DNA from 2 places in the Pseudomonas sp. Leaf127 genome. Region 2 is predicted to be linked to the other one. Evidence: predicted binding sites of a transcription regulator. Region 2 holds the regulator's gene; the other holds the start of a gene.

Region 1 (12,002 bases), on a different contig from region 2:
GCAACCGCCGCCTGGCGGTGTTCGACATGGACTCGACCCTGATCGAGGCCGAGGTCATCGACGAATTGGCCAAGGCGGCCGGGGTGGGCGAGCAAGTCTCGGCCATCACCGAGCGTGCCATGGCCGGCGAGCTGGATTTTCGCGCCAGCTTCAAGGAGCGCCTGGCGTTGCTCAAGGGGCTGGACGTCAGTGTGCTCGACGACATCGGCGCCTCGCTGCGCCTGACCGAGGGCGCCGAAAACCTGTTCGCCGAACTCAAGCGCCTGGGCTACAAGACCGCGATCCTGTCCGGTGGCTTTACCTACTTTGCCAAACAGTTGCAGCAGAAGCTGGGCATTGACTATGTATTTGCCAATGAACTGGAGGTGGTCGACGGCCGGGTGACCGGTGTGGCCGTGGAGCCGATCGTCGATGCCCAGCGCAAGGCCGACCTGCTGCGCGAGCTGGCGCACAGGGAAGGCCTGAGCCTGGAGCAGACCATTGCCGTGGGCGACGGCGCCAACGACTTGCCGATGCTGGCCATCGCGGGTCTGGGCGTGGCTTTCCGTGCCAAGCCGCTGGTCAAGCAGTCCGCCAAACAGGCAATCTCGACCCTGGGCCTGGACGGCGTGCTGTACCTGCTGGGCTTTCGCGACCGCGAAGGCCGTCATTAAGCGTTAAACGCTGGCGGCCATGGCCGCCGTCAAAGCGTTCCCCAAAGCGAGTCGAACTCTTCGCCGCCCCGGGCCTTGTCCTGGCCGGCGACCTTCGGTGCCTCGAACAACTGGTACTCGAACTGGTTGTAGCTGGCGCTGGCGATGTGGCGTGTCTTGAGGGCGGCGCGTGTTTCGTCGCCGTTGATGTTCATCATCACCTTGCTGCCCTCCTTGAAGGGCAATCGCGGTGCCAGCACCATCGGTGGTTTGTCCAGCGGCCGCACTTCGGGCAGCATCAGGCTGCGCAGGTACTGGCTGTTCAGTTCTTCACCAATCAACTGCATGCCGCAGGGCTGGGCGAAGGGCGCGATCAGCTCGATGCCCATCTGCGTGCCGCCGCTGCGTACCTGGCGTATCCAGCGCACGATGGCAACGCTCCAGCCCAACCCGCTTTCATCCTGCAAGCCGATGACTTCGCCGGCCTGGAGCTGGCTGGGCACCTCCTTGTGCCAGGCCAGGCAATAACCGCCCGGGCTGTGATTGACGATGTTGAGTTCATAGACCGGAAAGTCCTGCTGGGCGTTGTTGCCATCGGCATCGCTTTCGGCTTGCGGGTACTGGATTTCCTCGAACGGCAGCAAGGTCGAAGAGGTGTTGCCGCGCTGGGTGTCGAATGCCTGCGACCAGGGGTCGTCATGGTCATTGACGAGCTTGAGGCTGAAGTCCGCCGCCTGGATCACCGCCGGGAGTTGCAGCTGTTCGCTGAACGATTTGCGCCCGCCCAGGTAGTAGTGCAGGGCGCTCATGCCCAGGCACAGCTTCAGGGAACCCTGGCCCGGGATGCGCTGAAAGGTCCGCTCTGCCACATCACCCCAGGCCACTGCCAGGTGTTGCAGCAGGTCGGCACTGACCCCCGGTGGCACAGTCAGGCGTGCCTGTGCACGCTGCTCGGCTGGCAGTTCCAGGTACTGATGAATGGCACTGGCCAGGTTCAGGGGGTTGATGCCGAGCAGGCGCGGCAGGATCTCTTCACCATACAGATTGCGGTAACGCGGTGGTTTGTCGACGCCTGGATCCAGCGCGAACAGGCTGCCGTCCTCATGCGCATCCTGCAACCGGACCAGGCTGCTCCAGGCTTCGAGCGCCTCGGCCAGCCTGCCGATGTTGAGCTGGCGCATCTGGTTGCAGCGCGCATTGCCCATCATCAAGGCAATGACATAGGTCTGTTCGACGCTCAGGCTGCGCACATGCAGCGCCTGGGGTTCGATAACCTGCACGGTGTGCAGCTGCTGTTGACGCGCGATCTGGTAGATCTGGTGCAGCTCAAGCCACAGACCGTCCTGCACCGGGCAGTACAACTGACTGGCGCGTACCAGGGGGCCGTTCAGGCAATGCAGGGCACGCTGCAGTGCGGTGGTGAACACGGTGGCCTGATCACGGCTGTAGTGGGGCGCAACCTGATGAATGATCAGTTTGTAGCCAGTGGCCAAGTGGTTCTGCAGGGCCTGGCACAGGTTGGCAACCTTGCGCGGACGTTCGTCCAGTACGATGGACTGGTTGAGAAAGTGGCGCTCCAGGTGTTTGCACACGAAGTACACTTCCGGGCGCAGCAGCTCCAGCAGTTGCAGGCGATTTTCGGTAGGGGTGAGCAGCAGGTTGAGTTCTGTAAGACCTTGATACAATTGCCGGGCCATTTCGCCGAGATTGGCCTTGGGCAGTGTCGAGATCCAGCGCTTGAGATCGCGCGGATTGGCATCACAGAAGGTCAGGCTCGACTGTGTCGGTGCTGGAACACGCAACAACAAAGGAAAGCTCAATTTACTCATGTGACAGGCAGACTCCTGCGTATTACTGGCCCGAACGGTGGTCTTCGATCGGCACGCTGGCGTCTGACTGAGTCAGGTCGCTGGATGTGCCGGTTGAATACAAAGTGTCCTACAACACCGATGGGCCGACTGTAACAGTATCGACCTGATCCCGCAGCTTAATCTGGCTTATGGCCATGGCGCGAGCCGGGCCGGACAGCGCGATACAGACGGGGCTGGCCGGTTGCAACGGTCTGTCTGACAACACCGCCGCAGCCGGCCGAATGGCTCAGGCCGAGGTGGCGTGAGCCAGGGCCTGGCCCATATTGACCTTGGATTCAGCTGCCAGGTGCTCGGCCCATTTGACCTGTTCGGGCCCGAACAGGACGATGACAGTGGAGCCCAGCTTGAAGCGGCCCATCTCGGCGCCTTTTTCCAGATGGATCGGTGCCCGTGCCGCTTCGTCGTAGCGCACGGTCTTCAGCGTGCGCTTGGGCGGCGTGACCAGCCCGGCCCAGACCGTTTCGACCGAGGCGACGATCATCGCCCCGACCAGCACCATGGCCATCGGGCCGCGCTCGGTATCGAAGATGCAGACCACGCGCTCGTTGCGTGCGAACAGCTCCGGCACGTTTTCAGCCGTGGTCTGGTTGACCGAGAAGATGCGCCCCGGCACATAGATCATTTCGCGCAGGGTGCCGGCCAATGGCATGTGCACGCGATGGTAGTCCTTGGGCGACAGGTACACGGTGGCGAACTCGCCGCCCATGAACGGCGCCGATACGGCCGGGTCGCCGCCCAGCAGTTCAAGCACGCTGTAGCTGTGGCCCTTGGCCTGGAAAATCCGGCCCTGTTCGATCGGGCCCAGCTGGCTGATGGCACCGTCGGCCGGGCTCAGTACCGCGCCGGGCGTGGCATCCAGCGGGCGCGCGTCGGGTTTCAGCGCACGGGTGAAAAAGGCATTGAAGTGCTCATAGGCGGTGAGGTCTTCGACCTGGGCCTGGGACATGTCGATCTGGTAGCGACGTGCGAACCACGCCGTGAAGGCATTCTTGAACCAGCGCACGCGGCATTCGGCCACGCAGCCGGCCAGGCGCGACAACAAGTGATGGGGCAGCAGGTACTGACTGAGAATAAACAGACGCTCTTTCATGAATCTTCCTAAGTAGTGATTGGGAGCCTGCCTGATCGGGCGGCAAGCTGCAGAGTCATTGTTCGACCGGCGTGTCGGGGTGGTTGCCCCATTCGCTCCAGGAACCGGCATAGGCCTTGACCTGCGGGTAGCCCAGCGCCTTGGCGGCCAGGTAGGTAAAGCCCGAGCGGCGATGGCTCTGGCAATGGGTGATCACTTCCTTGTCGGGGGTAATGCCCAGGGCCTGCAGCGTTTGGGCGAGATCCTGGCGAATGCGCAACTGGCGTGACGGGTCCATGCCACGCGTCCACTCGAAATTCACGGCGCCAGGAATATGCCCGCCTTTGGCCGAGAGGCGTTTTGCACCGGAAAACTCTTCCGGGGCACGGGCATCCCAGATCGCCAGATCCTCGGCGCCCAGGCGGCTTTGCAGGTACTCACGGGTCGCGGTGGGCTGATCGTGCAGTTCCAGGGTCACCGCAGCGGTGCCCGGTGCCGGTACGTCGGTGGACAAGGGCAGGCCCTCGGCGGTCCACGCCAGGACGCCGCCATTAAGGTAGTGGTAGTGCGTGTGGCCGATCACATCCAGCAACCAGATAAAGCGCCCGGACCAGCCGCCGCCTTCGTCGTCGTAGACCACATAGACCGCATCGGGATTATGGCCCAGCTCACCGAACAGGCGTTGCAGGTCGCTCAGGGCAGGTGTCAGGCCCGGCGCCGGCAGTTGGCCCAGTTGGGTGCGTTTGGGCTCTATGAAGCGTGCGCCGGGGATGTGCCCGGCGTCGTAGCGGGCCTGGGTGGTCAGGTCTACCAGAATCAGTTCCGGCGCGGCCAGGCGAGCCTGCAGGTCGCGGGGCTCGATGACCAGCGGCAAGTCGTTGAACACGGACATTTCCAGCCTCCCTTGATGAGCAAAGGCACAAATTGTAGCCCAGGCCGAGCTGGAAAAGGGCCTGGGCGTCGATCAGCGCTGCCCGGTCAGGACTTGAGCTGGACGAAATTGGCCAGCGCCCGCTCGATGCATTGCGCGGTTTTGCCGAAGGCCTGCACGGCGATGTCCGACAGCGGGCTGCCGCCCTGGTCGGCGATGGCCAGCATCAATACCTTGCCGTTGCGGCTCAATGAGCGAATCAGCAAGTGCTGGCCCTTGAACAGAGTCTTGAACACCGGCGGCAGCAAGGCGGCGAACTGCGCGTGGTTGGCCGGTGTCAGGCGCAACTGGGTCGGCTGGCCGAGCAGGCGCTCCAGCACCTTGCTGTCCTTGAGCGGGAACTGCAAGGCGGCGTTATCGGTGCTCATGCCGGCCAGTTGGTGCACGCGCAGCAGGCTGGCGGTCTTGTCGGGCATCAGCAGCATGACCCGTTGCATGCCGCAGGCCACCAGCGCATCGCGGGCCAGGGTGGTCAGGTGCATGGCGTTGTTGAACGGACTGGGTTCGACCAGCAGCTCCGCGCACAGCTTGCGCCAGCGTTGCAGGGCATCGGCCGAGGGCGGCGGGGCGGGCTCGTGGTTGTTGGCAATACGCCTGAAGTCCCACGGCCAGAGCAGGGATTCGACCGGGTGCCACAGGTCTGGGCTCGCATGCTGGCGACCACTGCTGGCCGCGTTCTGGTGCACCTGCTGCTGGACATCCTCCAGTGGCTGTTGCAGGTACAGGCTGCTGAGCAGTTCCCAGCGCAGGCAGTGCGGGCTGTTCCAGGCCTGCTGGGCTGACAGCGCCAGACCATTGCCCAGCAGCACGGTGTTGGCCGGCTGGTTGAACCAGCGCTGCAGAGGGTTATCGGCGTCCATGTCGCGCTGCTGCTGCAGGGGGTCATGGTTCTCGCGGGCGATGCGCAGGGTCTTGACCCACTCGCGACGTTCCTTGATCAGCACGGTATAGCCGCGGGTGACCCACAGCGGCAGGCGCCAGGTTTCGGCCAGCGCCAGGCACAGGTCCAGCAGGTTGATACCGAACAGTTCCTGCTCGACGCGCCGGCTCGACTCGCCCTTGTGGATGACCCGCAGCTCCCACTCTTCAAGCAGCGTGGGGTGTGCCAGTGCCATCGGCCACAGCGGTGAGAGAAATAACAGGCTGCCCAGATGAATGTCCTGCCACAGGCGTGCCAGGCGGCTGGCGAACAGGCCGCTGGCCTGTTGGGTCGCGTGCTGGCTGATCAGGATCAGTTGCCGATAGGCCTTGGGGATCTCGTCTGCCGGCTTGGCCGGCAGGCGATTGAGCAGCACCTCGGTGCGTGCCAGGCCCAGGCGGTTGAGCGCCACTTCCAGGCTCTCGGCCTGTTCGGCCAGGCCGTGGGCATGCTGATTGGCTTCGCGCAGCACGCTCAGGACCAGGGCCGGGCTTTCCTGCATCATGTCGGCAATGTCACGCAACGAGCGGCGGCTGTCATTGAGCGCCGAGCGTACATGGGCGTGATTGTGCTGCGGAATCGGCAGCGCAAGGCCATCCAGTTGCCTGACCCAGGCATCAAGTGTTCGTGGGCGTGGAAAATGTGGCGTTGTCGGCATACGGGGCGGCCTGTACGGCTAGGAGTCTGTCAGTTGTGGTTTACGCTTATTCAGACCTTGCGATGTCATGTATTGTTACACCCTGCCTCATGGACGAAACAGGTTTTTTCACAGGATCAGCCTACAGTCTGGCTCAGTGAAGCCGATAAGCAGAACAGCAGCTCCATCGTTGCATCGCACCTATCCCTGAATCCGACTGAACAAGTAGTTTTTACCTATGGCTAAAATCATCGGCATTATTGTCGTTTTCGCAAGCGTCCTCAGCGGATACGTGCTGTCCCACGGCCAGATCATGGCCCTGTTCCAGCCCTTCGAGGTCCTGATCATCGGTGGTGCGGCCCTGGGTGCCTTCTTGCAGGCCAACCCGGGTCATATGACCATGCATGTGTTCAAAAAGTCGCTGAAGATGTTCGGCACCCGCTTTACCCATGCCTATTACCTCGAAGTGCTGGGGCTGATCTACGAGATTCTCAACAAGAGCCGTCGCGAAGGCATGATGGCCATCGAAGGCGACATCGAAGAGCCGGCCTCCAGCCCGATCTTTGCCAAGTACCCCGGCGTACTCAAGGATGACCGCATGACGGCGTACATCTGCGACTACCTGCGCATCATGTCCTCGGGCAACATGGCGCCCCACGAGCTTGAAGGCCTGTTCGACATGGAGCTGCTGAGCATGAAGGAAGAGCTCGAGCATCCTTCCCATGCGGTGACCGGCATCGCCGACGGCATGCCCGGCTTCGGTATCGTTGCGGCGGTACTGGGGATCGTGGTGACCATGGCCTCGCTGGGTTCCGGCGACAAGGCCGCCATCGGTCAGCACGTGGGTGCGGCCCTGGTGGGTACCTTCTTCGGTATTCTGGCGGCCTACGGCTTCTTCGGCCCGCTGGCCACTTCCCTGGCGCACGATGCCAAGGAAGAGATGAACGTCTACGAGTGCATCAAGGCCTCGCTGGTCGCGTCCGCCTCCGGCATGCCGCCGTCACTGGCCGTCGAGTTCGGCCGCAAGGTTCTTTACCCGGCTCATCGCCCCAGCTTCAGCGAGCTGGAACAAGCCGTACGCGGTCGCTAAGCCATGGAAAACAATCAGCCGATAATCATCAAGCGGGTCAAGCGCTTCGGTGGCGGACACCACGGTGGTGCCTGGAAAATCGCCTTCGCCGACTTTGCGACGGCGATGATGGCGTTCTTCCTGGTGCTCTGGCTGATGTCGGCCGCCACGCCCGAAGAACTGGTGGCGATTGCCGGCTACTTCAAGGACCCGGTCGGTTTCAGCGACAGCGGCTCGCCGTATGTGATCGACCTGGGTGGCTCGCCGGAAATGGCGCCGGACCGCTCCCTGAACCCCGAGATCAAGAGCACGCCAAGCCCGGATACCGTGCCGATCGAGTCTGACGACGCCGAGGCCAAGGCCGATCAGGTCGAGAAAGAACGCCTGGAAATGCTCCTGCAAGAGCTGCAGAACAAGGTTGAAGAAAGCCCGCAACTGCAGAAATTCAAAGACCAGATCCTGCTGGAAATCACCCAGGACGGCTTGCGCATCCAGATTGTGGATGCTGATAACCGGCCGATGTTCGACTCCGGCAGTGCGCGGCTCAAACCGTACTTCGAAGACATCCTCCTGGCCCTGGCCGACACCATCAAGGATGTGCCGAACAAGATCAGCGTCAGCGGCCACACCGATGCCAAGCCGTTTGCCGGCGCGGGCGAGTTCGGTAACTGGGAGCTGTCGGCCAGTCGTGCCAACGCGGCACGTCGTGCCCTGGTGGCCGGCACTTATCCGGAGTCGCAAGTGGCGCGGGTGGTGGGCTATGCCTCCTCGGCGCTGTATGACCGCAACCAGCCGCTCAATCCGATCAACCGGCGCATCGACATCGTGGTCCTGACCAAGAAGGCCCAGCAGTTGATCGATGGCGACCAGGGCACCGGTACGGCCCCGGCAGGCACGCCGGCCGCACCTGCCACGCCGGCCGCGCCAGGCGCTTCCGGCACGGCCCCTGCGGTTGATCCACAGGCGGGTGTGCTGCCGCGTGATGTGCGCCAGCGCCTGAACCTGTTCGAGCAGGGCGGTGTGCAGGCGCCGAGGCAGTAAGCCCGGTCGGCGGCAGGTTTTGGTCCGGGCGTTGTTCCCGGCTGAAGCGGTTTGTCGCCCGACCGGTCTACGCTCGGATGTTTGCGCCGCTACTTGGCTGATTGGCATCAGTCCGTAGGCGCGGCCAACGGTCGCGATTGCATCCTGCCAGCCGCCGGAGATATTGAATGTACTGGCCCTTTCGCGACCGGTGATCGCTCCCACAGGATCTATGTCAGATCTTGAATAGGGGCCAGGCGCAAAACCCGCAGGCGCGACCCACGGTCGCGAATGCCGCTGCTGCCGCTCCGGCAGCAGGGCGCTTAGTATTCGTCTTGCGGCAGGCTGGCCAGGATCGAGCGGTAGCTGTGCATTCGCTGCGGTGAAATCCGGCCTTCTTCCAGCCCCTTGAGCAGTGCGCAACCCGGCTCGCGGTCATGATTGCAGTCACGGAAGCGACAGGTACCGATCAGGTTGTTGAACTCGATGAAGCCGGCTTCCACGTCATGGCGGCTGACGTGCACCAGGCCGAACTCTCGAATGCCCGGTGAGTCGATCAGTTCGCCGCCGTTCGGGAAGTGGAACAGCCGTGCGGTCGTCGTGGTGTGCGTGCCTTGCCCGGAAAATTCCGACAGCGGCCCGACCCGTGTGCCCACGTCCGGCAACAGGCTGTTGACCAGCGATGACTTGCCCACCCCCGACTGACCCACGAATACGCTGACCTGGCCGTTCAGGCGTTCCTGCAGTTGCTGCATGCCATCGCCGTGATGCGCCGACACTTCCAGCACCGGGTAGCCCAGGCCGCGGTACACCGACAGCATCTCGTTGAGCACGATCGCGTTCTGCTCGTCGATCAGGTCGGCCTTGTTGAGCAGCAGCAACGGGTGAATGCCGGCATGTTCGGCGGCCACCAGGTAGCGGTCGATCAGGTTGGCATGGGGCTCGGGCATCGGCGCAAACACGATCACGATCAGGTCGACGTTGGCCGCCACCGGCTTGAGCTGGCCGCGCGAGTCCGGACGACACAGCTCGGTGCTGCGCGGCAGTTGCGCAACAATCACGCCGATGCCCTGGTTGCCGGCCCGCCAGACGACCCGGTCGCCGGTGACCAGCGCCGGCAGGTTGGCACGCAGGTGGCAGCGGTAGGTCTGGCCCTGCAGCTCGCCTTCCTGGGCCTCGACTTCGACCTGGACGCCGAAGTGGGCAATCACCAGGCCGACCTGCTCGGGGCCCAGATCACCGCCCTCGAGGATTTCGACCGCCTGGGACTCGCGTTTGGCAGCGCGGGCGGCGCGCTCGCCCTGGATCTTTTCGATGCGCCAGTTCTGGCGGCGATTGAGTTGGCGTTTGGCCATGGGGACTTCCGATGTGTGAGGCCCGAGCCCCGCCATCTGGCAGCGACCGGCCCGCAAAAATGAACAGCAAGGGTGCAAGGGGCCGATACTAGCACGCCGCGCTAGGCTAAACTGCGCCCCTACGCCGAGGAGCCCGAACATGCAGAGCAAGCACAACCTGATCTGGATCGACCTGGAAATGACCGGTCTCGATCCTGATCATGACGTCATCATCGAGATGGCCACCATCATTACCGACAGCGAACTCAATACCCTGGCTGAAGGCCCGGTGATCGCCATTCATCAGAGCGATGAAATCCTCGCCGGCATGGACGAATGGAACACCCGCCAGCACGGCGGCTCGGGCCTGACCCAGCGGGTGCGCGAAAGCCAGGTCGACATGGCGCAGGCCGAGGCCCTGACCTTGGACTTCATCAAGCAGTGGGTGCCGGAGCGCAGTTCGCCGATCTGCGGCAACAGCATCTGCCAGGACCGCCGCTTCCTGTACCGGCACATGAAAAGCCTGGAAAACTACTTCCACTACCGCAACCTGGACGTCTCGACGCTCAAGGAGCTGGCCGCCCGCTGGTCGCCGGAGCTGAAGTTCAAGAAGGGCAGCACCCACCTGGCGCTGGACGACATTCGCGAGTCCATTGCCGAGCTGCGTTACTACCGCCAGCATTTCATCAAGTAAGCACCACTGCCTGCGTGCGGTGAATAAACTTCGCCGCACCCTTTCAGTGCGCAGGGCGGCTGGGTAGACTGCGCGCCTTTGTCACCGGGGCTGCCGCCATGTTGTTGATGCTTTACCTGATTGCCATCACGGCCGAGGCCATGACCGGTGCCCTGTCGGCCGGACGTCGTGGCATGGACTGGTTCGGCGTGGTGCTGATCGCCTGCGTCACGGCCCTGGGCGGCGGTTCGGTGCGTGATGTGCTGATCGGCCACTACCCGCTGACCTGGGTCAAACACCCCGAATACCTGGTGCTGACCAGCGTGGCAGCCTTGGTGACCATTTTCATCGCGCCGTTGATGCGTCACCTGCGCTCGCTGTTTCTGGTGCTCGACGCCCTGGGGCTGGTGGCCTTTACCCTGATCGGCTGCATGACCGCCCTGGAAGCCGGCCACGGCATGTTGATCGCCTCGGTGTGCGGGGTCATCACGGGGGTATTCGGCGGCATCCTGCGCGACATCTTCTGTAACGACATCCCGCTGATCTTCCGCCGCGAACTGTACGCCAGCGTGTCGTTCCTGGCGGCCTGGTGTTTCCTGTTGTGCGGCTATTTCAACCTGCCCGAGGAGCAGGCGATCCTGATCACCCTGTCAGGCGGTCTCCTGCTGCGCCTGCTGGCCATCCGCTTCAAATGGGAAATGCCCAAGTTTGTCTACAAGGATGATCATTAAGTACAGGACGTCATCTGCCACCTTGGCGTCAGATCTGGAGGAGCGACCAGCGGCCGCGAAAAGGTCTGCATGATTCACTGTGGCATTCGCGACCGCTGGTCGCTCCTGCTGGTGTGTTGCTCGATCGCCCATTCCACATGTTCGCGCACCAGCTCTGACGGATAGTCGCGGCGTGCTTCGAGGGCCTGCAGCACGCTGATGGTCGAGGGCGCGTTGCCCAGGCCGACTGCCAGGTTGCGCAGCCAGCGCTCGTAGCCGGCGCGGCGCAGCGGGGAGCCTTCGGTGCAGGCCAGAAAGCGCTCTTCGTCCCACATGAACAGTTCGGCCAGGCCGGCGTTGTCCAGGTTATGGCGCGGCTGGAAGTCGCCTTGCGTCGTCGGCCTGGCGAAGCGGTTCCAGGGGCAGACGATCTGGCAATCGTCGCAGCCGAACACGCGGTTGCCGATCAGGGGCCGCAGCTCGACGGGGATGGCGGTCTTGAGCTCGATGGTCAGGTAGGAAATGCAGCGCCGCGCATCAAGCACATAAGGGCCGACGAAGGCGGCGGTCGGGCAGATGTCCAGGCAGGCGGTACAACGTCCGCAGTGTTCGCTGGCATGAGGCGCATCAACCGGCAAGGGCAGGTCGACAAACAGCTCGCCCAGAAAGAAGAAGCTGCCGGCCTTGCGGTTGAGCACCAGGGTGTTCTTGCCGATCCAGCCCAGGCCGGCCTGCTCGGCAATGGCCTTTTCCAGCACCGGCGCGCTGTCGACGAAGGCGCGAAAGCCGAACGGGCCGATGGCCTGCTGAATGCGCTCGGCCAGTTGTTGCAGGCGCTTGCGTACCAGCTTGTGGTAATCACGGCCCAGGGCATAGCGCGAGACGTAGGCTTTTTCCGGCTCACCAAGACGCTGGTTCATCTCGCTGTCGCCCGGCAGGTAATCCATGCGCAGCGACACCACGCGCAAGGTGCCGGGCACCAGTTGCCCGGGATGGGAACGTTTGCTGCCGTGCGCGGCCATATAGTCCATCTCGCCGTGGTAGCCCGCGTCGAGCCAGCGTTGCAGGTGCAGTTCGTGCTCCTTGAGGTCCAGCCCGCTGATGCCGACTTGCTGGAAACCCAGCTCAAGGCCCCAG
Region 2 (12,002 bases):
CCCCCGGCTCTTGCTGTCGTTCTGGGAAGGCGTGATGCCTGCCCGGCTGGCATCGCGCAGGCGCGTGTCGACCGGCACGTAGGCTTTCCAGACATGTTCGGGAAACGAATCGCGCAGCAGCTTCAAGGTGCCCATCGAGGCCTGTGTACGACGGTCGAACAGGGTCGGGACAATGGTGTAAGGCAAGGGTGTCTTGCGCGAGCGATTGATCATCGCCAGGGTATTGACCATGCGTTCCAGCCCCTTGACTGCCAGAAACTCGGTCTGCACCGGAATCACCAGTTGCTGGCTCGCCGCCAGGGCATTGACCATCAGCACCCCCAGCAAGGGTGGGCTGTCGATCAGCGCATAGTCAAAATCCTGCCACAGCTGGGCCAGGCTTTTCGCGACCACCAGGCCCAGGCCGTTCTGCCCCGGCGACTGACGCTCCAGGGTGGCCAGCGCCGTGCTCGACGGCATGAGAAACATCCGCTTGTCACTGGTGGGCAGCAGCAACTGGCCTGGCAAGTCCTGCGGTACGACGCCCTTGTGCTGGAACAGGTCGAACGCACTGTGCTCCAGTTCGTCGGGGTTGTGCCCGAAATAACTGGTCATCGAGCCGTGCGGGTCAAGATCGACCACGACCACGCGCTTGCCCGAATCGGCCAGCAACCCGGCCAGGGCAATGGTCGTGGTGGTCTTGCCGACCCCACCTTTCTGATTGGCGACTGCCCAGACTCTCATTCGGTGTATTCCTTGCGCACGGCAACTTCCATACCGGGTTTCGGCTAGCGAACAGGTGACGGAGAATTGACAGCATTGTTGCCTGACGGCGGTCTTGCCGGTGCCGGTGCAGTTTGTGTGCCAGCACGGCGCAAGGCCGCATCCGGCTGGGCATTGGCCGAGCCACTGCTGGTCAGGCTGCGACGTACATCCAGATTACGCGAAATGACCAGGACCACACGGCGGTTTTCGGCACGGCCCTGAGCGGTCGAATTGGCCGCCACCGGCTGGAACTCGGCATAGCCGACCGAGGCCATGCGCGCCGGACTGACACCGTACATGGCCAGCAGGCGCACGATGCTAGACGCCCGTGACGAAGACAGTTCCCAGTTGGTCGGGAACTGTGCGGTATTGATGGGCTGATCGTCGGTGAAGCCTTCGACATGGATCGGGTTGTCGAAGCGTTTGACGATGGTCGCAACCCTTTCGATGATGCCGAAGGCCCGATTGCTGGGCATGGCGTCGCCGCTGCCGAACAACAGGCTGGAGTTGAGTTCGATCTCGATCCACAGCTCGTTGCCGCGCACGGTCATCTGGTCGGACTTGATCAGGTCGCCAAAGCCTGCACGCACTTCATCGGCAATGGTTTGCAGCGGGTCAATGCTGTTTTTGCCAATCCCGGCATCGGTTTCCTCGCTGTCCTTGAGCAAGGGCTCGGCCGGCTTGACGGTCTGCGGCCGCTGCTCGCCGATCGGAATCGGTTGCATCGTGCGTTCGGCATCGTTGAAGACCCCGACCAGCGCCTGCGACAGGATCTTGTACTTGCCCTCGTTGAGCGACGAAATCGAGTACATCACCACGAAAAAGGCGAACAACAGCGTGATGAAGTCGGCGTAGGACACCAGCCAGCGCTCATGGTTTTCGTGTTCTTCACGAGGACGACGACGGGCCATGACGGCTACTCCATGAAGCCTTGCAGCTTGAGTTCGATGGAGCGCGGGTTCTCGCCTTCGGCAATCGACAGCAGCCCTTCCAGAAGCATTTCCCGGTAGCGCGATTGACGCAGGGCGATGGCCTTGAGCTTGTTGGCCACCGGCAGCAGGAACAGGTTGGCACTGGCCACGCCATAGATGGTGGCCACGAAGGCCACGGCGATACCGCTGCCCAACTGGCTGGGGTCGGCCAGGTTGCCCATGACGTGGATCAGGCCCATGACCGCACCGATGATACCGATGGTCGGGGCATAGCCGCCCATGCCTTCAAAGACCTTGGCCGCCTGGATATCGCGGGTTTCCTGGGTGATGAAGTCCACCTCCAGGATGCTGCGGATGGTTTCCGGCTCGGCGCCGTCGACCAGCAGTTGCAGGCCCTTGCGGGCATACGGGTCCGGCTCGGTGTCGGCAATAGACTCCAGGCCCAGCAGGCCTTCCTTGCGCGCGGTCAGGCTCCAACTGATGATCCGGTCGATGCCGCCGGACAAGTCGAAGCGTGGTGGAAACAGGATCCATGGAAAGATCTGCATGCTGCGCTTGAAGGCACTCATGGGCGACTGGATCAGCGAGGCGGCCAGCGTACCACCCAGTACGATCAGCGCCGCCGGGCCATTGAGCAAGGCACCGGCATGACCACCTTCGAGAAAGTTGCCGCCGATGATCGCGATGAAGGCCAGGATCAGACCGATAAGGCTCAGAACATCCATTACAGGCAAGCCTCGACCAGATGCCGGCCGATATCATCGAGGCTGTAGACCGCATCGGCCAGGTCGGCCTTGACGATGGCCATCGGCATGCCATAGATCACGCAACTGGCTTCATCCTGGGCCCAGACATTGCTGCCGCTCTGCTTGAGCATGCGCGCCCCTTCACGGCCGTCAGCACCCATGCCGGTAAGCACCACCGCCAGCACTTTGTCGCCATAGGTCTTGGCGGCCGAACCAAAGGTGATGTCGACGCAGGGCTTGTAGTTGAGGCGTTCGTCACCGGGCAGGATTTTCACCGTGCCACGGCCGTCGACCATCATCTGCTTGCCACCCGGCGCCAACAATGCCAGGCCCGGACGCAGTACATCGCCATCCTCGGCTTCCTTGACACTGATCTTGCACAGTTTGTCGAGGCGTTCGGCGAAGGCCTTGGTGAAGGCCGCCGGCATGTGCTGGATCAGCACGATAGGCGCCGGAAAGTTGGCGGGCAGTTGGGTCAGCACCCGCTGCAGCGCCACCGGCCCCCCGGTCGAGGTGCCGATGGCCACCAGCTTGTAGGACTTGCGCCTTGGCGCGGGCGAATGATGCGCCGGGGCATGATGGGCAGCCGCAGGCGCTGCCGATACAGGGGTGCGTGTCGGCAGCGCCCGTGTGGCGGCCGGAGCCGGCGGCGGTGTAGGCAACGATCGGCGCGGCGCTTCAAATGCCGGCGTGCTGGCCGCAGCAGGGGCAGCCGGAGCCGGGGCGCTGTAGCCGCCGAAACGACGATTGCTGCGGGCAATGGTGTTGATCTTCTCGCACAGCAACTGCCGAACCTTGTCGGGGTTGCGCGAGATGTCTTCGAAATTCTTCGGCAGGAAGTCGACCGCACCGGCGTCCAGGGCGTCGAGGGTGACCCGCGCGCCCTCATGGGTCAGTGAGGAGAACATCAATACCGGGGTGGGAATGCGTTGCATGATGTGACGCACCGACGTAATGCCATCCATCATCGGCATTTCGTAGTCCATCGTGATCACATCGGGTTTGAGCGCCAGGGCCTGCTCGATGGCCTCCTTGCCGTTGGTGGCAGTACCGACCACCTCGATGAGTGGGTCCGAAGACAGGATTTCCGTAACTCGGCGGCGGAAAAAACCGGAATCATCCACCACCAGGACCTTGACTGCCATAAACACTCCAATAGGCGCCCGGGGCCGCCTGAGCGGCCCCGGCACCAGAATCAAATCCGCCGCGAGGCGTAACGCTTGAGCATGCTCGGAACGTCGAGGATCAACGCAATGCGGCCGTCACCGGTGATGGTGGCGCCCGACATGCCTGGCGTGCCTTGCAGCATCTTGCCCAACGGCTTGATGACCACTTCTTCCTGACCCACCAACTGGTCGACCACAAAGCCGATGCGCTGGGTGCCCACCGTCAGGATCACCACATGCCCTTCGCGCTGCTCTTCATGCGCCGCCGAACGGATCAGCCAGCGCTTGAGGTAGAACAACGGCAAGGCCTTGTCGCGCACGATCACCACTTCCTGGCCATCGACGACATTGGTGGTCGACAGGTCCAGGTGGAAGATTTCGTTGACGTTGACCAGCGGGAAGGCAAAGGCCTGGTCGGCCAGCATGACCATCAGGGTCGGCATGATCGCCAGGGTCAACGGCACCTTGATGACGATCTTGGAGCCCTGGCCCTTGGTCGAGTAGATATTGATCGAGCCATTGAGCTGGGAAATCTTGGTCTTGACCACGTCCATGCCCACGCCTCGCCCGGACACGTCGGAAATCTCGGTCTTGGTCGAGAACCCCGGGGCGAAGATCAGGTTGTAGCAGTCGCTGTCGCTCAAACGGTCGGCGGCATCCTTGTCCATGACACCGCGCTTGACGGCAATGGCGCGCAGGACCGCAGGGTCCATGCCCTTGCCGTCGTCGGAGATCGACAACAGGATGTGGTCGCCTTCCTGTTCGGCCGACAGTATCACCTTGCCGCCACGCGGCTTGCCGGAGGCCTCGCGCTCTTCGGGGGTTTCCACACCGTGGTCCACCGCGTTGCGCACCAAGTGGACCAGCGGGTCGGCCAGGGCCTCGACGAGGTTCTTGTCGAGGTCGGTTTCTTCACCGACCAGCTCCAGGTTGATTTCTTTCTTGAGCTGCCGGGCCAGGTCGCGAACCAGACGCGGGAAGCGACCGAAGACCTTCTTGATCGGCTGCATGCGGGTCTTCATGACCGCGGTCTGCAAGTCAGCGGTCACCACATCCAGGTTGGACACCGCCTTGGACATGGCTTCGTTGCCGCTGTTGAGCCCCAGGCGCACCAGGCGGTTACGCACCAGCACCAGTTCGCCGACCATGTTCATGATCTCGTCCAGCCGCGCGGTGTCGACGCGCACGGTGGTCTCGACCTCTGCCGCTGCCGGTTTTTCCGGCGCTGGCGCCGCGGCACGGGCCGGGGCCGGCGCGGCGGCACGGGCGGGCGCTGCGGCTGGCACGGGTGCCGCCTTGGCAGCCGGTGCTGCAGCGGCCGGCGCAGTTGGCTTGACGGGTGCGGCCGGTGCAGAAACGGCGGCCGCCACGGCATCGGCTACGGCGGCCGGCTCGAACTTGCCCTTGCCATGCAACTGGTCGAGCAGGTTTTCGAATTCGTGCTCGCTGATTTCGTCCGAAGACGCCGGTTTTTTATCGGCGCCCGCCTCAGCCTTGACTTCGACCTTGGCGACCGCCACAGGCGCCGGGCTGGCCGCTGCGGTGGGTGTCGCCTTGTCGGCATCGAACGAGCCCTTGCCATGCAACTGATCAAGCAGCGCTTCGAATTCGTCGTCGGTGATTTCGTCGCTGTTCACCGCTGGGGCCGCTGCCGACGCTGGCACTGCCGCTGTGGCAGCGGGGGCTGCCGCTGCGATGCCGGCATCGAACGAGCCCTTGCCATGCAACTGGTCGAGCAGCGCTTCGAATTCGTGGTCGGTGATTTCATCGCTGGCCGCCACCGGCGCAGACGGTACAGGTGCAGGTGCAGCAGGTGCCAGGGCATCGGACTTGGCACCTTGCAGCGAATCGAGCAGACGCTCGAATTCGTCATCGGTGATTTCATCGCCAGGGGCCGGGGCTTCAGGTTCTGCAGCCTGTTGTGCCACAGGCTCCGCGGCCGCAGGTGCTTCATCAGCGGCCTGCGGATCGGCCAGACGCGCCAGCGCCGCCAGCAGTTCAGGGGTGGCAGGCGTGACGTCACTGCGCTCGCGCACCTGGCCGAACATGCTGTTGACGGTGTCCAGGGCTTCGAGAACCACGTCCATCAATTCTGAATCTACGCGTCGTTCACCCTTGCGCAGGATGTCGAACACGTTCTCGGCAATGTGGCAGCACTCCACCAGCTCATGCAGCTGGAGGAAGCCGGCGCCCCCTTTAACAGTGTGAAAACCGCGAAAAATTGCGTTGAGCAAGTCTGCGTCATCCGGTCGGCTTTCAAGCTCGACCAGCTGTTCGGACAATTGCTCGAGAATCTCGCCGGCCTCTACCAGAAAATCCTGAAGGATCTCTTCATCGGCGCCGAAGCTCATGGGGGTGCTCCCTAAAATTAACCGTCAAGACCTAGAAGCCGAGGCTCGATAACAAGTCGTCCACATCATCCTGACCGGAAACGACATCTTCCCGTTTATCGGCATGAATTTGCGGACCTTCACCTTGGGCGAGATTTTTTTTCGGATTATTTTCCGCCAACAGTGCTTCACGATCATGTTCAATGCCGGCAAAGCGATCGACATGGCTGGCCATCAGCACCAGCTTGAGCAGATTGCTTTCAACTTCGGTGACCAATTGCGTCACGCGCTTGATCACCTGGCCGGTCAGGTCCTGATAGTCCTGAGCAAGCAGAATGTCGTTGAGGTTGGTCGCCACGCTGTGACTTTCCTTTTCGGTACGAGAAAGAAAGCCTTCGACGCGCTTTGCCAGCCCACGAAACTCTTCGGCACCGATTTCGCGGCGCATCAGGCGCCCCCAGTCGGCGCTCAACGCCTTGGCGTCGTCGCTCAGGCTGTTCATCAGCGGCGTGCTCTGCTCCACCAGGTCCATGGTGCGGTTGGCCGCGCCCTCGGTCAGGCGCACAACATACGACAGGCGTTCGGTGGCGTCCGTGATCTGCGACACCTCTTCGGCCTGTGGCATCTGCGGGTCTATCTGGAAGTTGACGATCGCACTGTGCAATTCACGTGTCAGCTTGCCCACTTCCTGATAAAGGCCGCGGTCCCGAGTCTGGTTGAGCTCATGGATCAATTGCACGGCATCGCCGAACTTGCCTCTTTCAAGGCTGGCGACAAGCTCGTGCGCATGTTTTTTCAGGGTCGACTCGAAGTCGCCCAATGAATCGTTGTTGTCCATAGCGCCCTCGCGGCATGCATCAGCTATTGACGCGCTCGAAGATCTTCTCGATCTTTTCTTGCAGTACCTGGGCGGTAAAAGGCTTGACCACATAGCCGTTCACGCCAGCCTGGGCCGCTTCGATGATCTGCTCACGCTTGGCTTCGGCAGTCACCATCAGCACCGGAATGTGCTTGAGACGTTCGTCCAGGCGCACTTGACGCAACAGGTCGATACCCGACATGCCGGGCATGTTCCAGTCAGTGACCAGAAAATCGAAACCACCGCTTTGCAGCATCGGCAATGCGGTCAGGCCGTCATCGGCTTCCGACGTGTTGGTGAACCCCAGGTCACGCAACAGGTTTTTTATGATCCGCCGCATCGTTGAAAAATCGTCAACGATGAGGATTTTCATGTTCTTGTCCAATTCGACCTCCAAACAGTCCTGAACGAGCCCGGCTCCCGGACCCGCTGTTCACTCAATACCGGCACAGCACATTTTCGACCGCTTGCCGCTTTCACAGGCCTGGCACATGGACACGGGCAAACGCCTGAACCAGTCATCCCCAGGGATGCTGACAGGCTCCTGCCTTGTCCGGGTACTCGACACGTGACGCCTTGCACAGCCGGTCTGCAGCCGCCCGGACACTCCGGACGCTGTCAGCGTGCGCGCCACTCCCCCAAACGCCCCCGCAAACGTGCGGCGCACTGGCTGTGTAACTGGCTGACCCGTGATTCGCTGACCCCCAGGACCTCACCGATTTCCTTGAGGTTCAGCTCTTCGTCATAGTACAGCGCCAATACCAGACGCTCACGCTCCGGCAGATTGGCGATGGCATCGGCCAACGCGGCCTGGAAGCGCTCGTCTTCCAGGTCCCGCGACGGCTCCAGCGAAGCGCTGGCGCCATCCTCGTGCAGCCCGTCATGATCGCCGTCCTGCAAGAGGTCGTCAAAGCTGAACAGGCGGCTGCCCAAGGTGTCGTTCAAGATAGCGTAATAATCATCCAGACTTAACTGGAGTTCGGCCGCAATCTCATGATCTTTAGCGTCGCGGCCGGTTTTTGCTTCAATGCCACGAATCGCATCGCTGACCATGCGGGTATTACGGTGCACCGAACGCGGTGCCCAGTCGCCCTTGCGCACCTCATCGAGCATCGCGCCACGAATGCGGATGCCGGCGTAGGTCTCGAAACTGGCGCCCTTGCTCGAATCGTATTTGGTCGACACTTCCAGCAGGCCGATCATGCCGGCCTGGATCAGGTCTTCCACCTGCACACTGGCCGGCAGGCGCGCCAGCAGGTGATAGGCAATGCGCTTGACCAACGGCGCATAACGCTCGATCAGTTCGTACTGCGAATTCCTGGAAGCCTTGCTGTACATCTGGTAACCGCTGGCTGTCATTGAACGGGTCCCGCTGCGCTGGTCTGGTGAACAAGCCGCTCGACGAAGAACTCAAGGTGCCCGCGCGGATTGGCCGGCAGAGGCCAGGTGTCGACCTTCTGGGCAATGGCCTTGAACGCCAGGGCGCACTTGGAACGTGGAAACGCTTCGTAGACGGCGCGCTGTTTCTGCACGGCCTTGCGTACACACTCATCATAGGGAACGGCACCGACATACTGCAGCGCCACGTCAAGGAAACGGTCGGTGACCTTGGTCAGCTTGGCAAACAGGTTGCGCCCTTCCTGGGGGCTCTGGGCCATGTTGGCCAGGACCCGGAAACGGTTCATGCCGTAGTCACGGTTGAGCAGCTTGATCAGGGCGTAGGCATCGGTGATCGAGGTCGGCTCGTCGCACACCACCAGCATCACTTCCTGGGCGGCGCGCACAAAGCTGACCACTGACTCGCCGATACCGGCAGCGGTGTCGATGACCAACACGTCAAGATTGTCGCCAATCTCGCTGAAGGCCTGGATCAGGCCGGCATGCTGGGCGGGCGCCAGGTGCACCATGCTCTGGGTGCCGGAAGCCGCCGGCACGATGCGTACGCCGCCAGGGCCCTGCAACAGCACGTCGCGCAGTTCGCAGCGGCCTTCGATGACGTCGGCCAGGGTGTGCTTGGGGGTCAGGCCCAGCAAGACATCGACATTGGCCAGGCCAAGGTCGGCATCGAGCAACATGACACGTCGCCCAAGCTCGGCCAGCGCCAGTGAAAGGTTCACTGACACGTTGGTCTTGCCGACGCCACCTTTGCCGCCGGTCACGGCGATAACCTGTACGGGATGCATGCTGCCCATGTTATTTCATTACCTTGTCATGCGTAGACCGAAACCACATTACGGGCTGCACGTTCGCTTGCGAACAATGCCTGGCAGACCAGATATGCAGGGACCTTCCAATCGTTTCCATCAATTACCCCACTTGCTTGCCGGGTTTGTGATAGAGGTCGGCGAACATGTCCGCCATGGCCTCCTCACTCGGCTCATCCTGCATCTGCACACTGACCGCGCGGCTCACCAGCTGGTGACGACGCGGCAGGTGCAGATCATCAGGAATACGCGGCCCATCGGTCAGATAGGCCACAGGCAATTCGTGACTGATCGCCAGGCTCAGGACTTCGCCGAGGCTGGCGGTTTCGTCCAGTTTGGTCAGGATGCAGCCGGCCAGGCCGCAGCGCTTGTAGCTGTGATAGGCCGCCGTCAGTACCTGTTTCTGGCTGGTGGTGCCCAGCACCAGATAGTTGCGGGCACGGATGCCGCGCCCGGCCAGGCTTTCCAGTTGCAGGCGCAAGGCCGGGTCGCTGGCTTGCAGGCCGGCGGTGTCGATCAACACCACGCGCTTGCGAATCAACGGCTCCAGCGCCTGGGCCAGCGACTGGCCAGGATCGACATGGGTCACCGGCACATTGAGAATCCGTCCCAGGGTCTTGAGCTGCTCCTGGGCGCCAATGCGAAAACTGTCCATGCTCACCAGGGCGATGTTCTGCGCGCCGTACTTGAGCACGTAACGCGCGGCCAGCTTGGCCAGTGTCGTGGTCTTGCCCATGCCGGCCGGACCGACCATGGCAATGACGCCGCCCTCTTCGAGCGGTTCGATTTCCGGCACGCTGATCATCCGCGCCAGGTACGCCAGCAGCATGCGCCAGGCCTGCTTGGGGTCTTCGATATCCGGGATCATGCCCAGCAGGTCACGTGACAACGGGCCGGACAGGCCGATGCGCTGCAGGCGGCGCCACAGGTTGGCCTGTTGCGGGCGCGCGCCCTGCAACTGGTTCCAGGCCAGGGAGCCAAGCTGCACTTCGAGCAGCTCGCGCAGGCCATTGAGTTCCGAGCACATCGATTCGAACACACGCTGCCCTACGGCGGCGTCAGTGACCGGCGAGGCCGACGAGGGCGCAGTGGCACGTGGCGGCTCTTCGAACGTCGGCTCGATATGCGTATCGGCCGCGCTGAGCGGCAGCCCGGAAAACAGCTGGAGGTTATTGCTGGCATCGCTGTCTGTAGGGTTCTCAAGCTCGGCCTGGGCGGAGACGATGCGCGACTGGGTCTTGCGCAGTTCATCCTCGAGCTCCATGTTCGGTACCCGTGGCGCCAGGGCAGACAACTTGTAATCCAGGGCAGCGGTCAGCTCGACGCCACCGGCAATGCGCCGGTTACCAATGATGGCCGCCTCGGCGCCCAGCTCATCGCGAACCAGCTTCATGGCCTGACGCATATCGGCGGCGAAAAATCGCTTAACTTGCATGACTCACTACCTCAGCCGTTGGGCCCGACAGTCGCTACGATGGTGACTTGCTTGTTGTCCGGAATTTCCTGGTACGCCAGCACATGCATGTTCGGTACAGCCAATCGTCCAAACCGTGACAGCATGGCCCGGATCGGTCCTGCTACCAGCAGAATCACCGCCGAACCTTGCATTTCCTGACGCTGTGCAGCCTCGATCAACGATCGCTGGAGCTTCTCGGCCATGCTTGGCTCAAGAAGAACGCCTTCTTCCTGACCTTGACCAGCCTTCTGCAGACTATTGAGCAAGATTTGTTCCAACCTTGGCTCAAGCGTGATGACAGGCAGCTCAGACTCAATTCCTACAATGCTTTGGACGATTGCGCGGCTCAGGGCGACACGCACCACCGCCACCAAAGCGGCGGTATCTTGACTCCTTGAAGCGTTGTTGGCGATGGCCTCGGCGATGGTGCGGATATCCCGCACCGGCACGTGCTCAGTCAACAGCGCCTGCAGGACATTGAGCAGACCCGACAGCGACAGCACACCCGGCACCAGTTCTTCCGCCAGTTTTGGCGAACTCTTGGCCAGCAACTGCATCAGTTGCTGGACTTCTTCATGGCCGATCAGCTCATGGGAATGCTTGTAGAGAATCTGGTTGAGGTGCGTGGCGACCACGGTACTGGCATCGACCACGGTGTAGCCCAGCGACTGTGCCTGGCTGCGCTGACTGATCTCGATCCAGACCGCTTCCAGACCGAAAGCCGGGTCGCGCGCGCTGATACCGTTGAGGGTGCCGTAGACCTGGCCGGGGTTGATCGCCAGCTCCCGGTCCGGGTAGATCTCGGCCTCGGCCAGGATCACCCCCATCAGCGTCAGGCGATAGGCGCTGGGCGCCAGGTCGAGGTTGTCGCGGATGTGCACGGTGGGCATCAGAAAGCCCAGCTCCTGGGAGAGCTTCTTGCGCACCCCCTTGATCCGCGCCAGCAACTGCCCACCCTGGTTGCGGTCGACCAGCGGAATCAGGCGATAGCCGACTTCCAGGCCGATAATGTCCACCGGGGTCACGTCATCCCAGCCCAGTTCCTTGGAGTCCTGCACACGGCCCGGTGGCGGCAGCAGGTCCTGCTGGCGCTGCACCTCGGCCAGGGCCACGATCTTGCTCTGCTGATCACGGCGCCACAGCCAGTAGGCGGCACCGGAGGCCGCCAGGCCCAGACTGATGAAGGCGAAGTGCGGCATGCCTGGCACCATGCCCATGACCATCATGATCGCGCCAGAAACACCCAATGCCTTGTACGAGGTGAACATCTGGCGATTGATCATCTTGCCCATTTCTTCCGAACCGGAAGCACGGGTCACCATGATCGCGGCGGCAGTGGACAACAGCAGTGATGGCAATTGCGCCACCAAACCGTCACCAATGGCCAGCAAGGTGTAGATGCGCCCGGCATCGGCGAAGGTCATGCCGTGTTGCAGCATGCCCACCAGCATGCCGCCGATCAGGTTGATGAACAGAATCAGCAGGCCGGCAATGGCGTCGCCGCGCACGAACTTGCTGGCACCGTCCATCGAACCATAGAACTCGGCCTCGGCCGCGACTTCGGC

The links. The regulator FliA, encoded in region 2, starts transcription of late flagellar genes. The targets are predictions, from matches to a motif close to CTAAAGTTTNNNNNNNNNNNGCCGNTAA.
Region 1: a site for FliA is predicted at 6,202-6,229, ahead of motA (flagellar motor stator protein MotA). Genes of this name have one in related genera too.

The regions. Positions count from the first base shown of each region.
Region 1 covers NZ_LMOA01000022.1:554,204-566,205, forward strand. Annotated here, with positions in the region: gene serB (phosphoserine phosphatase SerB) at 1-653, shown strand, start outside; gene ASF84_RS20340 (hypothetical protein) at 683-2,461, opposite strand; gene asd (archaetidylserine decarboxylase) at 2,730-3,593, opposite strand; gene ASF84_RS20350 (rhodanese-like domain-containing protein) at 3,649-4,464, opposite strand; gene ASF84_RS20355 (HDOD domain-containing protein) at 4,551-6,080, opposite strand; gene motA (flagellar motor stator protein MotA) at 6,298-7,149, shown strand; gene motB (flagellar motor protein MotB) at 7,153-8,169, shown strand; gene rsgA (small ribosomal subunit biogenesis GTPase RsgA) at 8,472-9,503, opposite strand; gene orn (oligoribonuclease) at 9,643-10,176, shown strand; gene ASF84_RS20380 (trimeric intracellular cation channel family protein) at 10,275-10,886, shown strand; gene queG (tRNA epoxyqueuosine(34) reductase QueG) at 10,961-12,002, opposite strand, start outside.
Region 2 covers NZ_LMOA01000020.1:410,639-422,640, reverse strand. Annotated here, with positions in the region: gene ASF84_RS12570 (ParA family protein) at 1-723, opposite strand, end outside; gene motD (flagellar motor protein MotD) at 768-1,655, opposite strand; gene ASF84_RS12560 (flagellar motor protein) at 1,661-2,401, opposite strand; gene ASF84_RS12555 (protein-glutamate methylesterase/protein-glutamine glutaminase) at 2,401-3,567, opposite strand; gene ASF84_RS12550 (chemotaxis protein CheA) at 3,618-5,939, opposite strand; gene ASF84_RS12545 (protein phosphatase CheZ) at 5,971-6,756, opposite strand; gene ASF84_RS12540 (chemotaxis response regulator CheY) at 6,776-7,150, opposite strand; gene fliA (RNA polymerase sigma factor FliA) at 7,396-8,136, opposite strand; gene fleN (flagellar synthesis regulator FleN) at 8,133-8,969, opposite strand; gene flhF (flagellar biosynthesis protein FlhF) at 9,085-10,416, opposite strand; gene flhA (flagellar biosynthesis protein FlhA) at 10,428-12,002, opposite strand, start outside.